Regions from separate parts of the Phyllobacterium sp. NPDC097923 genome, predicted to be linked through region 3. Evidence: riboswitches for the same ligand, from Rfam matches in the RefSeq annotation. Region 3 holds a riboswitch; each other region holds the start of a gene.
The links. A riboswitch is a leader RNA that binds a small molecule or an ion and turns the genes downstream of it on or off. The one in region 3 is predicted to bind thiamine pyrophosphate.

Region 1: it holds a riboswitch for thiamine pyrophosphate, as region 3 does, so the genes downstream of both, ACIQWS_RS00930 (ABC transporter permease) here and thiC (phosphomethylpyrimidine synthase ThiC) in region 3, are expected to answer to the same signal.
Region 2: it holds a riboswitch for thiamine pyrophosphate, as region 3 does, so the genes downstream of both, thiB (thiamine ABC transporter substrate binding subunit) here and thiC (phosphomethylpyrimidine synthase ThiC) in region 3, are expected to answer to the same signal.

Annotation. Positions count from the first base shown of each region.
Region 1 covers NZ_JBIWBL010000001.1:186,875-190,664, reverse strand. The annotation lists gene thiE (thiamine phosphate synthase) at 1-265, opposite strand, end outside; gene ACIQWS_RS00935 (ABC transporter substrate-binding protein) at 291-1,244, opposite strand; gene ACIQWS_RS00930 (ABC transporter permease) at 1,283-2,026, opposite strand; TPP riboswitch at 2,138-2,240, opposite strand; gene ACIQWS_RS00925 (TadE/TadG family type IV pilus assembly protein) at 2,297-3,247, opposite strand; gene ACIQWS_RS00920 (ABC transporter ATP-binding protein) at 3,373-3,790, opposite strand, start outside.
Region 2 covers NZ_JBIWBL010000002.1:474,029-477,818, forward strand. The annotation lists gene thiP (thiamine/thiamine pyrophosphate ABC transporter permease) at 1-728, opposite strand, end outside; gene thiB (thiamine ABC transporter substrate binding subunit) at 733-1,752, opposite strand; TPP riboswitch at 1,797-1,913, opposite strand; gene ACIQWS_RS14675 (hypothetical protein) at 2,071-2,268, shown strand; gene ACIQWS_RS14680 (thiamine diphosphokinase) at 2,323-2,949, shown strand; gene ACIQWS_RS14685 (hypothetical protein) at 3,053-3,343, shown strand; gene ACIQWS_RS14690 (YMGG-like glycine zipper-containing protein) at 3,488-3,790, shown strand, end outside.
Region 3 covers NZ_JBIWBL010000001.1:2,261,159-2,264,948, reverse strand. The annotation lists gene ACIQWS_RS11435 (RidA family protein) at 1-245, shown strand, start outside; gene rpsU (30S ribosomal protein S21) at 495-770, shown strand; gene ACIQWS_RS11425 (NAD(P)H-dependent oxidoreductase) at 979-1,548, shown strand; TPP riboswitch at 1,638-1,754, shown strand; gene thiC (phosphomethylpyrimidine synthase ThiC) at 1,852-3,684, shown strand; gene thiO (glycine oxidase ThiO) at 3,684-3,790, shown strand, end outside.

The sequences.
Region 1 (3,790 bases), 2.1 Mb from region 3:
GCCCTATATGCACACCCTCGACACCCGCCACCAGCGCGACGTCGATGCGGTCATTCACAAGCAGGGGGATGCCTGTGCCTTGCAGGGCCGCATGGATGGCGCGGGCGCGCTCCACCATCTTGCGCGTCGGCGAATTCTTGTCGCGATACTGGATGATCGTGGCACCGCCCCGCGCGGCCTGCAAAGCCAGGGCACCCAGATCGGCATCACCACCGATGGCGTCGACATCGACAATGGCATTCAGGCGGAAATCTACTTTTGGCATGGTCTTTTTCTCCGAATAAATCGTTTCACTGCAGTTCAACGGCGAGGTCATCCACCTTGGGCACCGATTTGATCAGTCCCGCTTCGTGCATGAACACGCCGAGCCGTTCATAACGGCTGCGGTCGAGGGCGGCGGGACGCTTGGCAAAACGCGGCAATGTATCGATCCATGCCTGCCGGTTCAGCGCATTGTCGAGATCGGGATAGGCCTTGACGAACAGCGACCAGGACTCATCGGGATGGTTGGTCAGATAGATCGCTCCCTTTTCCACGGCGCCGATGAAACGTTTCAAACGGTTGTCTTTCGCCAGATCGGGATGGGTCAGGAAGATCAGCTCGTCGTAAACGGGAACGCCATGCTCCTCGGGAAAGAATGCCGTTCCCTTGTGACCTTCCTGCGCCATCTGCGTCAGCTCGAAATTGCGGTAGCCGCCCACCGTGGCATCCACCTGATTGGCGATCAGCGATGCCGACAGCGCGAAGTTGACATTGATCAGCTCGACATCGCCCGTCTTCAAGCCTTCGGATTTCAGCATGGCGCCGAGCATGGCATCCTCAAAACCAGCCACGGAGAACCCGACTTTTTTGCCCTTCAGGTCCTTCAGGCTCTTGATCGGGCCATCGGCGAGGACGGTCACCGTGTTGAGCGGCGTCTCCACCAGGGTGCCGAAACGCACCAGCGGCAGGCCTTCGTCATGGCTGAGATAGAGGTTGGGCTGATAGCCGATGGCGATGTCCGCCTGCTTGGCCGCCACGAGACGCGGCGGCGCTGCCGGATCGGCCGGCGGGATCAGATCCACGTCCAGTTTCGCTTCGCTGAAGAAGCCCTTCTCGCGGGCAATCACCAGCGGCGCATGGTCGGGATTGACGAACCATTCCAGCAAGACAGACAGCTTGTCTGCCGCCGCTGCGGGTGATGCGAGGAGAGACAAGGCGGCCAGCAGGATGATGGCGGGGGCAAACGCGCGGCGGCGAAACATGGGCATTCCTTTATCAACGGGACGGGAAAACGGGGCGGTCATGATGCCTGCACCCAGGGCGTGAGACGTGCGGCGAAGGCATCGACGAGGAAACGCAGAACAATGGTCAGAACGGCGAGGATGATGAGGGCGGCAAACAGCGTATCGGTCTGCATGCGAGCATTGGCCTGCAGCATGACGAAGCCCAGTCCGCGCGAGGCACCGACCCATTCGCCGATCACGGCGCCAATGGGGGCAAAGACCGCCGCAACACGCAGGCCCGAACCGAGGCCGGGCAAGGCGCTGGGCACGCGGATGAGGAACAGTGTCGCCAGCGGCGAGGCCTGTGTGAGGGCGGCGGCATCCAATAGGTCCTGACTGGTCCGGCGCAGTCCATCGGCAAAGGACGAGGCAACGGGGAAGAAGATGATCAGGCTGGCCATGACGACCTTGGACGCGAGGCCGAAGCCGAACCAGAGAACCAGAAGCGGTGCAATGGCAAAGACCGGGAGCGCCTGCAAGACCAACAGGAGCGGCCAGACGATCTGGCCGAAACCCGGCAGGCCGGCCACCAGAAGCGCAACAAGGATTCCGGCGATGGCACCGAAGAACAGCCCGAGCACGATCTCAAGCACCGTGATGGCGGCGTTGCTCAGGAGATAATGCTGCTGCTCGACCAGGGAGGCAATGACAGAACCGGGGCCGGGCAGGATGAAGCGCGGCGGCTGCAGCATCCAGACAGCGAGCTGCCAGCACGCAAGCACAGCCAGCAGGGCTCCGGCGATGCGGACGAGCATGCGCATGGCGGGCCGTCACAGACTCGGCGATTGGTGGTTCAGCGAAAACGGCATCTGCAGGACTCCATCAAACGTGTGGAGATCCGGATATGTGCGAAGACAAGGCAGAGTGCGTGAAGAATGCTCAATTCCCGTTCCTACGCCGGCATAACCCGGATCAGGTTCAAGGGTCCAGCTCGACGCTATCTCAGCACTGTACAGTGCCCCCCTCGGAATGAAGTCATGATGGAGCGGCGGCGGCGTAAAGTCAATCGCGCCGCACAGGGATTGCAGACATCAGTTGGTCAGGCGGACATTCTCGCCATCGACAGCTTTGCAGGCCGTGACAACGGTATAGAAAAAGTCCTGCTGATCCCAACCACCGCCATCTTCCCATGCATGCTGATGGGTACCGGTACAGCTCAGAATATCAAGGATCGGTGGTATTGTGCCCTTCGGCAATTGCTTCCCATCAACAAACAGATAGTACACTTGGTCTTTATCATTTGTTTTCAAGGTCGCGTCGTATTGGGTCTGCGTGGAATCAGTAACGCATTGTACATATCTGTTGTTGGTGTTCTTGTTTCTCTTACCCAGATCGCAACCATCCTGTTTGACGTCCATTTTCAAATAGAGATCTTTGTACCCGTCAAGATTGATTGTCGTCATCTGATTCTTATTGGGAACAGTGGTACCGGTCCCCCGCCCGTTAGCGCCGCTGTGATCATAGGGGTTGTACACAACTGTTCCCAAAGCCTTCTCGGTGCCATTTAGCAACACCCCAACAATGGTCACACGTTTGAACCAGTAGCCGTAGACATCGCCAACGGTAATGGAAGCGCTGCTTGGTTTGAGCGGTGCAAGGGCGGTGGCGGTAACACCAATCTGGACTGAGTTCTGGTTCAGCAACGACATGAAGAGGGTATTGGTCTGCCCTCCCAGATTGACGGTAACCTTCTGGTCCTTTGCACTGAAATTGACACTGACAGTGCTCGCCTTGGCGCCAAGATTGGCCCGCAAAAAGGCCCGTGCCCTGTCCTCGGCAGCCTGTGCATTGCCACCCGTGAAGATGGAGGCACCGGCCAGCGCCGCTGTGTCAGCGGCGTTCTGCAAATTGACTCTTTCATTTGAGGCAACGGTATAGTCAAGGGCAAGACCGGTCATGCCCATAAGCGGCACAAGCAGCAGACCGAAGGTCAGTGCCGTGGCCCCACGCTTGTCTCTCAGGAATTGTTTGAATTTGCTCATAGCCCGCTCCGGTTGTTGAGCGAACCATGAAGGCCATGCCGTAAATGCCTGCTTAGCAAATTCGTTCAGATTGTCTCAATCTGCGATAAGTCGTGCACCATGGTAAAAATCCGATAAAGCACGACCTAGGCAGCGGGTGCGCCCGGCCGCACAAAACCCTCGCTGGCAACGAGCAGATTGCGCGTATAGGCCTGCGTCACCTTGCGGGCGGCAAGATCGGCGGCGGAAAGGCGCTCCACCTCGGCACCGCTCTGCATGACCATCAGCCGGTCGCACATGTGGGTGACCACCGCCAGATCGTGACTGACCATCAGGAAGGTCAGCTTGCGGTCGCGGCGTATCTGTTCCAGCAGGTTCAGCACTTCGGCCTGTACGGATGCATCGAGCGCCGACGTTGGTTCATCGAGCAGCAGGATCGACGGCTCCAGAATCAATGCCCGGGCGATGGCGACACGCTGGCGCTGGCCGCCGGACAGCTGATGCGAATAGCGGAAGCGGAAGCTGGAGCCGAGACCCACCTCGTCGAGCGCGCGCAGGATGCGC
Region 2 (3,790 bases), on a different contig from region 3:
GAGACCGCGCGGGCAATATCGAAATCGAAATGCAGGGACTGGTAGATCGCCACTTCCAGCGTGGTGGCACGCGGTCCGCCGCCCAGGGTCAGCACAATCGTGAACGAGGTGATGCAGAGCATGAAGATCAGCCCGGCAATACCGGACAGATTGCGGCGGATGACCGGCCATTCGATCAGGCGGAAGCGTGCCCAGCCGCCCATGCCGAGCTGCGCGGCGAGTTTCCAGTAATCCGACGGAATGGAATCAAGGCTTGCAAGCACCAGCCGCGTCGCCAGCGGCAGGTTGAAAAAGACGTGGGCGAGAAGGATGCCGGGAAGCCCGTAAATATTGGGTATGGTGTCTATGCCGAGGCTGCTGAAAGCAAAGGCCAGCAGGCCGTTGCGGCCATAGATGCTGGTGATGCCGAGCACCGCGACAAGCGCGGGTAAGGCCAGAGGCAGGGCAAACAGGCGCAGAATCAGCGCGCGGCCGGGAAAGGCGGGATGTTCATGCAAGGCGCGCGCGAGTGGAATGGCAAAGGCAACCGCAAGCAGCATGGACAGGAGCGCCTGCACCAGCGTGAACCGCGCCACCCGCCACAGATAGCTGTCGAATGCGGCAAAACCTTCCACGCCGCCGCGCAGCGCTTCGGATGCGAGACTGAGAAGTGCGCCACCCGCAAGTGCCGCCAGAAAGGCGAGGGCGTATGCCCCCGCCCAAGGTCTGAAACTGCGGATGGCAATCACAATGCTACAGGCTCATGGCCGCGAGCCACTCATCGATCCAGGCTTTGCGGTTCTTGGCGACCTCCTCGGACGGGAAGGCCAGGGTCTTGACGGGTTGAACAAGGGTTTCGAAGGCCGGGTTCAGCGCGTCGGTGGTTTTCGCAGCCGGATACATCCAGTTGTTTTCAGGAATCGCATCCTGAAACGCCGGGCTGGTCATGAAGGCAAGAAACTGCGCCGATAGCGGGTTTTTCACCCCGTTGACGGTCTGGGCCGCGACTTCTACCTGCAGGTAATGGCCTTCGCTGAACGAAATGGCCTTATAGCGGTCCACGCGCTCGGCGATCAGGTGATAGGCCGGGGACGTCGTGTAGGACAGCACCAGCGGTGCTTCGCCCTTGGTGAAGAGGCCATAGGCCTCCGACCAGCCGGGCGTGACGGTCAGCACGCGGTCTTTCAGCTTCGCCCAGGCTTCTCCCGCCTTGTCGCCATAGACCGACTTGACCCAGAGCAGCAGGCCGAGACCGGGCGTCGAGGTGCGGGGGTCTTCGATGACGATCTTCTGCTTCGGGTCGCCTTCGGCCAGTTCCTTCAGGCTTTCCGGCGGGGTCTTCAGCTTCTCCGAATCATAGATGACGGCGAAATAGCCGTAATCGTAGGGAACGAAGGTATCATCCTTGTAGCCGCCGGGGATGTTAACAGCGGAGGTGTCGATGCCATGGGGGGCAAACAGGCCGGTTTGCCTGGCCTCGTAGGTCAGGTTGGTGTCGAGGCCGAGCACCACATCCGCCTTGGTTGACTCGCCTTCCAGCTTGACCCGGTTGAGCAGGGCAACGCCATCGGCAACCGCCACGAATTCGACCGTGCAGGCACATTGCTTTTCGAAGGCTTGCTTGACCTTCGGGCCGGGACCCCATTCGGCGGTGAAGCTTTCATAGGTGTAGACGGTGAGTTTGCCTTCGGCATGGGCGGTGCCAAGGGGAATGACGGCGAACAGAGCGGTCACAATGGCCGCTGTTTTTACAATAGTCTCGAATGGCCGCATCGGCGCCTCCTATCAGCAGTGTTCAAAAGGATTGGTGCGCCGGCAAATCTGCCGCGTCTAATCCCTCCGCCGGTACAAACCGGATCAGGTTCCGCGGGTTGGCAGGGTCTCCCCGTGCGCCTCTCAGCCGGTCCATGCGACCGGCACCCCGTTAGAGCGTGACAAGGATAGAGGTTCGGCCGGAGCCGTGCAAGCGGTCGATGCTTATGAAATCTTTATGTTTTGCCGGTTCTGCCAAATCGAAAGCTGATACTGGCGCGCCTATTGTCGCTAGCGAAAACATCCCGTGCGGCTGTTTTCCGATGGAAAGGGTCAATCATGTTTCGTGGTCACGGTTTTTATCATTCCCATGTCAGGGTACAGCAGAACCCGGCTTCCCAAAACGCCCGCCGCAAGGCGATTCTCCTGCGTCCGCGTCGGCAGAAATTCATCCCGGAGCTTTATCCGAGCCTGTTTCTGGCCATCGGCGTGGCGATTGCCGGCATGGCCGCGATTGCACTCGGGCGCTTCGTTTAACCTCGAATCACGGATGCCCTGTGCGACCGGCTTGTGCCATGCTATGGCCGGTGCATGAGCAAATTCGTCCTTCTTCTTGGTGGAACCGTTCACGTCACCGACCGTCTCCGGCATCTCATTGCCGGGGCGCGCGTTCTTGCCGCCGATGGCGGCATTGCCCATGCGCAGGCGCTGGGCGTTGAACCCGAGTTGTGGCTGGGCGATTTCGATTCGACATCGCCTGAACTTGCCGAACGCTATGCGCATGTGCCGCGTTCGGTTTTTCCGGCCGCCAAGGACATGACCGACGGCGAACTGGCACTCAACGAAGCCTACCGGCTGGGCGCCACCGAAGTGATCCTGTGCGGCGCCTTTGGCGGTGAACGCACCGACCACACCCTGCTGCACCTGACCATGGCCACCCGCCATGCGGCGGAAGGCCGGAAGATCATTCTCTCCAGCGGAAGCGAGGAAGCGCATCCCCTGGTTGCAGGAGAATATGCGTTCGATTTTGCCGATGGAACGGTATTCAGCATTGTGGCCTTTACGTCCCTGCGCGGATTATTTATCCATGGTGCGCGATGGCCGCTGGAAAATATGGAACTTTCTTTCGGTTCATCGCTTACAGTGTCGAATGCCGTGTGTGGAAATCTCCACGTATCGCTTCGTTCAGGCAATGCAGTCCTGATTGCTGCGCCGTGAAATTGCGAACCGCTTGTAAAACAACGCGGAAAGTGCAATTCTTGCGGCACAGCATTGGGGACGCAAGCTGGTTAGTTTAGTTTTGAAACGGGAGAGGTCTTCCATGTTGAAAAGTTTGTCGACAGTAGCAGTTGCCGCGCTTCTGGCATTTTCGGTAGCCGGTTGCACAACAAGTGAACAGCGTACAGCGGGTTATGGCGTTGGCGGTGCAGCACTTGGTGCTTTGGCTGGTGGTGCAATCGGTGGTGGCCGTGGCGCACTGGCTGGTGCTGCCATCGGTGGTGTTGGTGGTGTGGCTGTTGGTGCCGCAACGGCCAACAATGATGGCCGCCGTTACTGCACATATGAAAACCGTTACGGCGAGCGTTATCGCGCGCCTTGCCGCGGTTACTAATCCTTCCCCATCAGGGAAAGCGGAACAGGCCGGGAAACCGGCCTGTTTTTGTTTGAGGCTGCCGGGGTGCATGGGCTGATCTTTGTTCTGCCGCATTAAGCCCGCACGATATGGCCGCTATATTCATGTTGAGAGGATTGACTAATGAGTTTTCGTTTGACCGCCATTGCGGTTTCCGCGCTTCTGGCCATGTCATTGGCCGGTTGTGAAACGAGCGAACAGAACCAGCGGGCCGGGACGGGCGCGTTGATCGGAGGCGGTGTCGGCGCACTCGCCGGACAGGCACTCGGGCACAATACCAAGAGCACTGTGATCGGTGCGGCCGGCGGCGCGCTTCTCGGTGCGGCTGTCGGTACGGCAACGACGCCAAGCGGCGGCGGCAATGGCAATCAGAATCTTTGCCGTTATCAGCGGCCCGATGGCAGCATCTACAATGCCCCCTGCGAA
Region 3 (3,790 bases):
GCGTCACCGAGCAGACCAAGGATGTCCTGGTTTCGGTCGAGCGCCTGTTGAAGGAAGCCGGTTCCGACAAGTCCAAGATCCTGCAGGCGATCATCTGGATGGCCGACATGAAGGACTTTGCCGAAATGAATGCGGTTTGGGATGCTTGGGTCGATCCGGCCAACACGCCTGCGCGCGCCACCGGCGAAGCCAAGCTGGCGACCCCGGATTATCTCGTCGAAATCATCATCACCGCTGCCATCTGATTCCCTGCCGAAATCCGTCCGATGCGGCGGATTTGGCAAAGCGACAGGTTCATCCCGGCGGAAATATTGAATTTGCCGGGATGAAATGAAGTGGATGTCAGTAAAACTGCTCCCGTGCACTGGATTTTTAGCGCGGGAATGAATAAAGTCCGCGCTTCTCGGGATTGCCGTTGTGGTAATTCATCAAACGCTTGTCTGATTGTGACGCTTACGCCCGCAAGACGAGACAAGCATGGGTAAGGAAAACGATTGCAAGTTCTCGTCCGTGATAACAATGTTGAACAGGCCCTCCGGGTCCTGAAAAAGAAGATGCAGCGCGAAGGTCTCTTTCGCGAAATGAAGGCGCGCCAGGCATTTGAAAAGCCGTCCGAGCGCCGTGTCCGTGAAAAGGCTGAAGCCGTCAGCCGCGCCCGCAAGGCAGCGCGCAAGCAGGCACAGCGTGAAGGTCTGCTTCCTGGTCCGAAGAAGAAAGAACGCGTTGCCCGTCCAGGTGCCGCTTCCAGCGATTTCAACAACAACCGATAATCAATGACCGGAGTTTCCGGTCCTTGCAAAACGCGACAGAACCCGCACAGCGAGCCATGCTGGAGCGGGTTTCGTTTTGTGAAGACTCCGCCATAACTATCGTCTTCACATCGATATTACCCAGTTTCAAAAAAGTGCCTTCTTGTGCGCCGCATCACGCCGCGCCTATGCATGCTCCATACTCGTCAAGCCTTATGGAGACCTTTCAATGGCACCCAAGCTCAACATCGTCCACGTCAGCACCCGTCCGGGCCGCGCCGGTCAGCCGGTTGCCAAGTGGTTCCATGATTTTGCCAGCCAGGACGGCCAGTTCGAGCCTGTTCTGATTGACCTGGCGGATCTCAACCTGCCGGTTTTCGACGAGCCCAACCACCCGCGCGCCCGCAAGTATGAGCATGCGCACACGAAAAAGTGGAGCGCGCTGATCGAGGCGGGCGATGCGATCGTGTTCGTGACGCCGGAATATGACTATTTCGCTCCGCCGTCCCTGACCAATGCGATCATCTATCTGTGGCAGGAATGGAACTACAAGCCGGTCGGCTTCGTCAGCTATGGCGGCGTGTCGGGCGGCCTGCGCTCGGTCGAATCGGTCAAGGGTCTCATCGCAGGCCTGCGGATGGTTCCCATTCCCGAAGGCGTTCCCGTTCCGGCGTACCAGCAGTTCATCAACGATGAAGGCGTCTTCCAGGCCAATGAACTGGTGACCGCCAGCGCCAACACCATGATTGGCGAATTGCTCAAGTGGAGCAATGCGTTGAAGCCGCTGCGCGCCGCCTGATCCGGTCAAGGCGCCTGGAATCGACCGGGCGCTACACACACGATTTTACCGATTCGCTTGACAAATGGCGGATCGGGCGTTCAATTCAAGACATTCACCAGGGGGGTCCCGACAAGGGGCTGAGATTCTGCTGGCTTTTGCAGCGCAGTGACCCGTTGAACCTGATCCAGTTCATACTGGCGTAGGGACGGTGCGAAAGTCATGCGAGTCAGCCTCGGCACATCCGTATCCGGATTCGCAATCTCTTTTCATCCTTCCGGCACAGAACTGGGTTTCCACGCTTGATTGCTTAGGAGCCTGATGATGACCGCAATTACCCCAACCGTTTCGGCAGGACCGCTGCCGGCCTCGATCAAAATTTACAAACCCGGCCATATCCATCCGGATATCCGCGTGCCATTGCGCCAGATATCGGTGCACCCGACGGCGGGCGAGCCGCCGGTGACGGTGTACGACGCGTCCGGACCCTATACCGATGCCAATGTTGCCATTGACATCGCCAAGGGCCTGCCGCGCATCCGCGCAAGCTGGCTTGCCAGCCATGCCGACCTTGCCGCCTATGACGGCCGCCACGTCAGGCTGGAGGACAATGGCTTCGTCACCGGTGAACGGCTGACCCCGGAGTTCCCGGTACGCAACCGGCCATTGCGGGCGAAGGGCGATAAAGCCGTGACGCAGCTCGCCTATGCCCGGGCGGGGATCATCACGCCGGAGATGGAATATGTGGCGATCCGTGAAAACCTCGGCCGCGACGCGGCGCGGGCGCAGCTGGAGCGCGACGGCAATTCCTTCGGCGCGTCGGTGCCGGATTATGTCACACCGGAATTCGTCCGCGAGGAGATTGCCCGGGGCAGGGCGATCATTCCGGCCAATGTCAACCATCCCGAACTTGAACCGATGATCATCGGCCGCAACTTCCTGGTCAAGATCAATGCCAATATCGGCAATTCCGCAGTGACCTCCTCCATGGCTGAGGAAGTGGAAAAAATGGTCTGGGCCATCCGCTGGGGTGCCGACACGGTGATGGACCTGTCGACCGGCCGCAACATCCACAATATCCGCGAATGGATCATCCGCAACGCCCCCGTGCCGATCGGCACCGTGCCGCTCTATCAGGCGCTGGAAAAGGTCGGCGGCATCGCTGAGGACCTGACGTGGGAGGTCTATCGCGACACGCTGATCGAACAGGCGGAGCAGGGTGTCGATTATTTCACCATCCATGCGGGTGTTCGGTTGCATTACATCCCGCTGACCGTCGACCGTGTCACCGGCATCGTGTCGCGCGGCGGCTCGATCATGGCCAAGTGGTGCCTGCATCATCACCGGGAAAGTTTCCTCTACGAGCATTTCGAGGAAATCTGCGATATCTGCCGTGCCTATGATGTCAGCTTCTCGCTGGGTGACGGGCTGCGGCCGGGTTCCATTGCCGATGCGAACGATGCTGCGCAGTTTGCCGAGCTGGAGACGCTGGGGGAACTGACGCAGATTGCCTGGGCCAAGGGTTGCCAGGTGATGATCGAGGGCCCCGGCCACGTGCCGATGCACAAGATCAAGGCGAACATGGACAAGCAGCTTGCCGTCTGCGGCGAGGCGCCGTTCTATACGCTGGGACCGCTCACCACCGATATCGCGCCCGGCTATGATCACATCACGTCGGGGATCGGTGCGGCGATGATCGGCTGGTTCGGCACCGCCATGCTTTGCTATGTCACACCGAAGGAACATCTGGGCCTACCCAACCGCGACGATGTGAAGATCGGGGTGATCACCTACAAGATCGCCGCCCACGCGGCGGACCTTGCCAAGGGCCATCCGGCGGCACAGGTGCGGGACGATGCCCTGTCGCGGGCGCGCTTCGAGTTCCGCTGGGAAGACCAGTTCAACCTGTCGCTCGATCCCGAAACGGCGCGACTGTTCCACGACGAGACATTGCCGAAGGAGGCACACAAGGTCGCGCATTTCTGCTCCATGTGCGGACCGAAATTCTGTTCGATGCGGATTTCCCACGATATCCGCGCCGAAGCGCAGAAGGAGGGCATGTCGGCCATGGCGGAAAAATTCCGGCAGGGCGGTGATCTCTACATGCCGCTGAAATCAGCAGCCGTGCCCATACCGGTCGGGGGTGATGATTTCTGATGCGCATCCTTGTCAAAGGCGCTGGCGTGGCCGGGCTCACCGCCGCACATGAACTGATGGCGCGGGGCGCAGACGTGACCGTCTTCGACCCGCGCCGCGACACGTC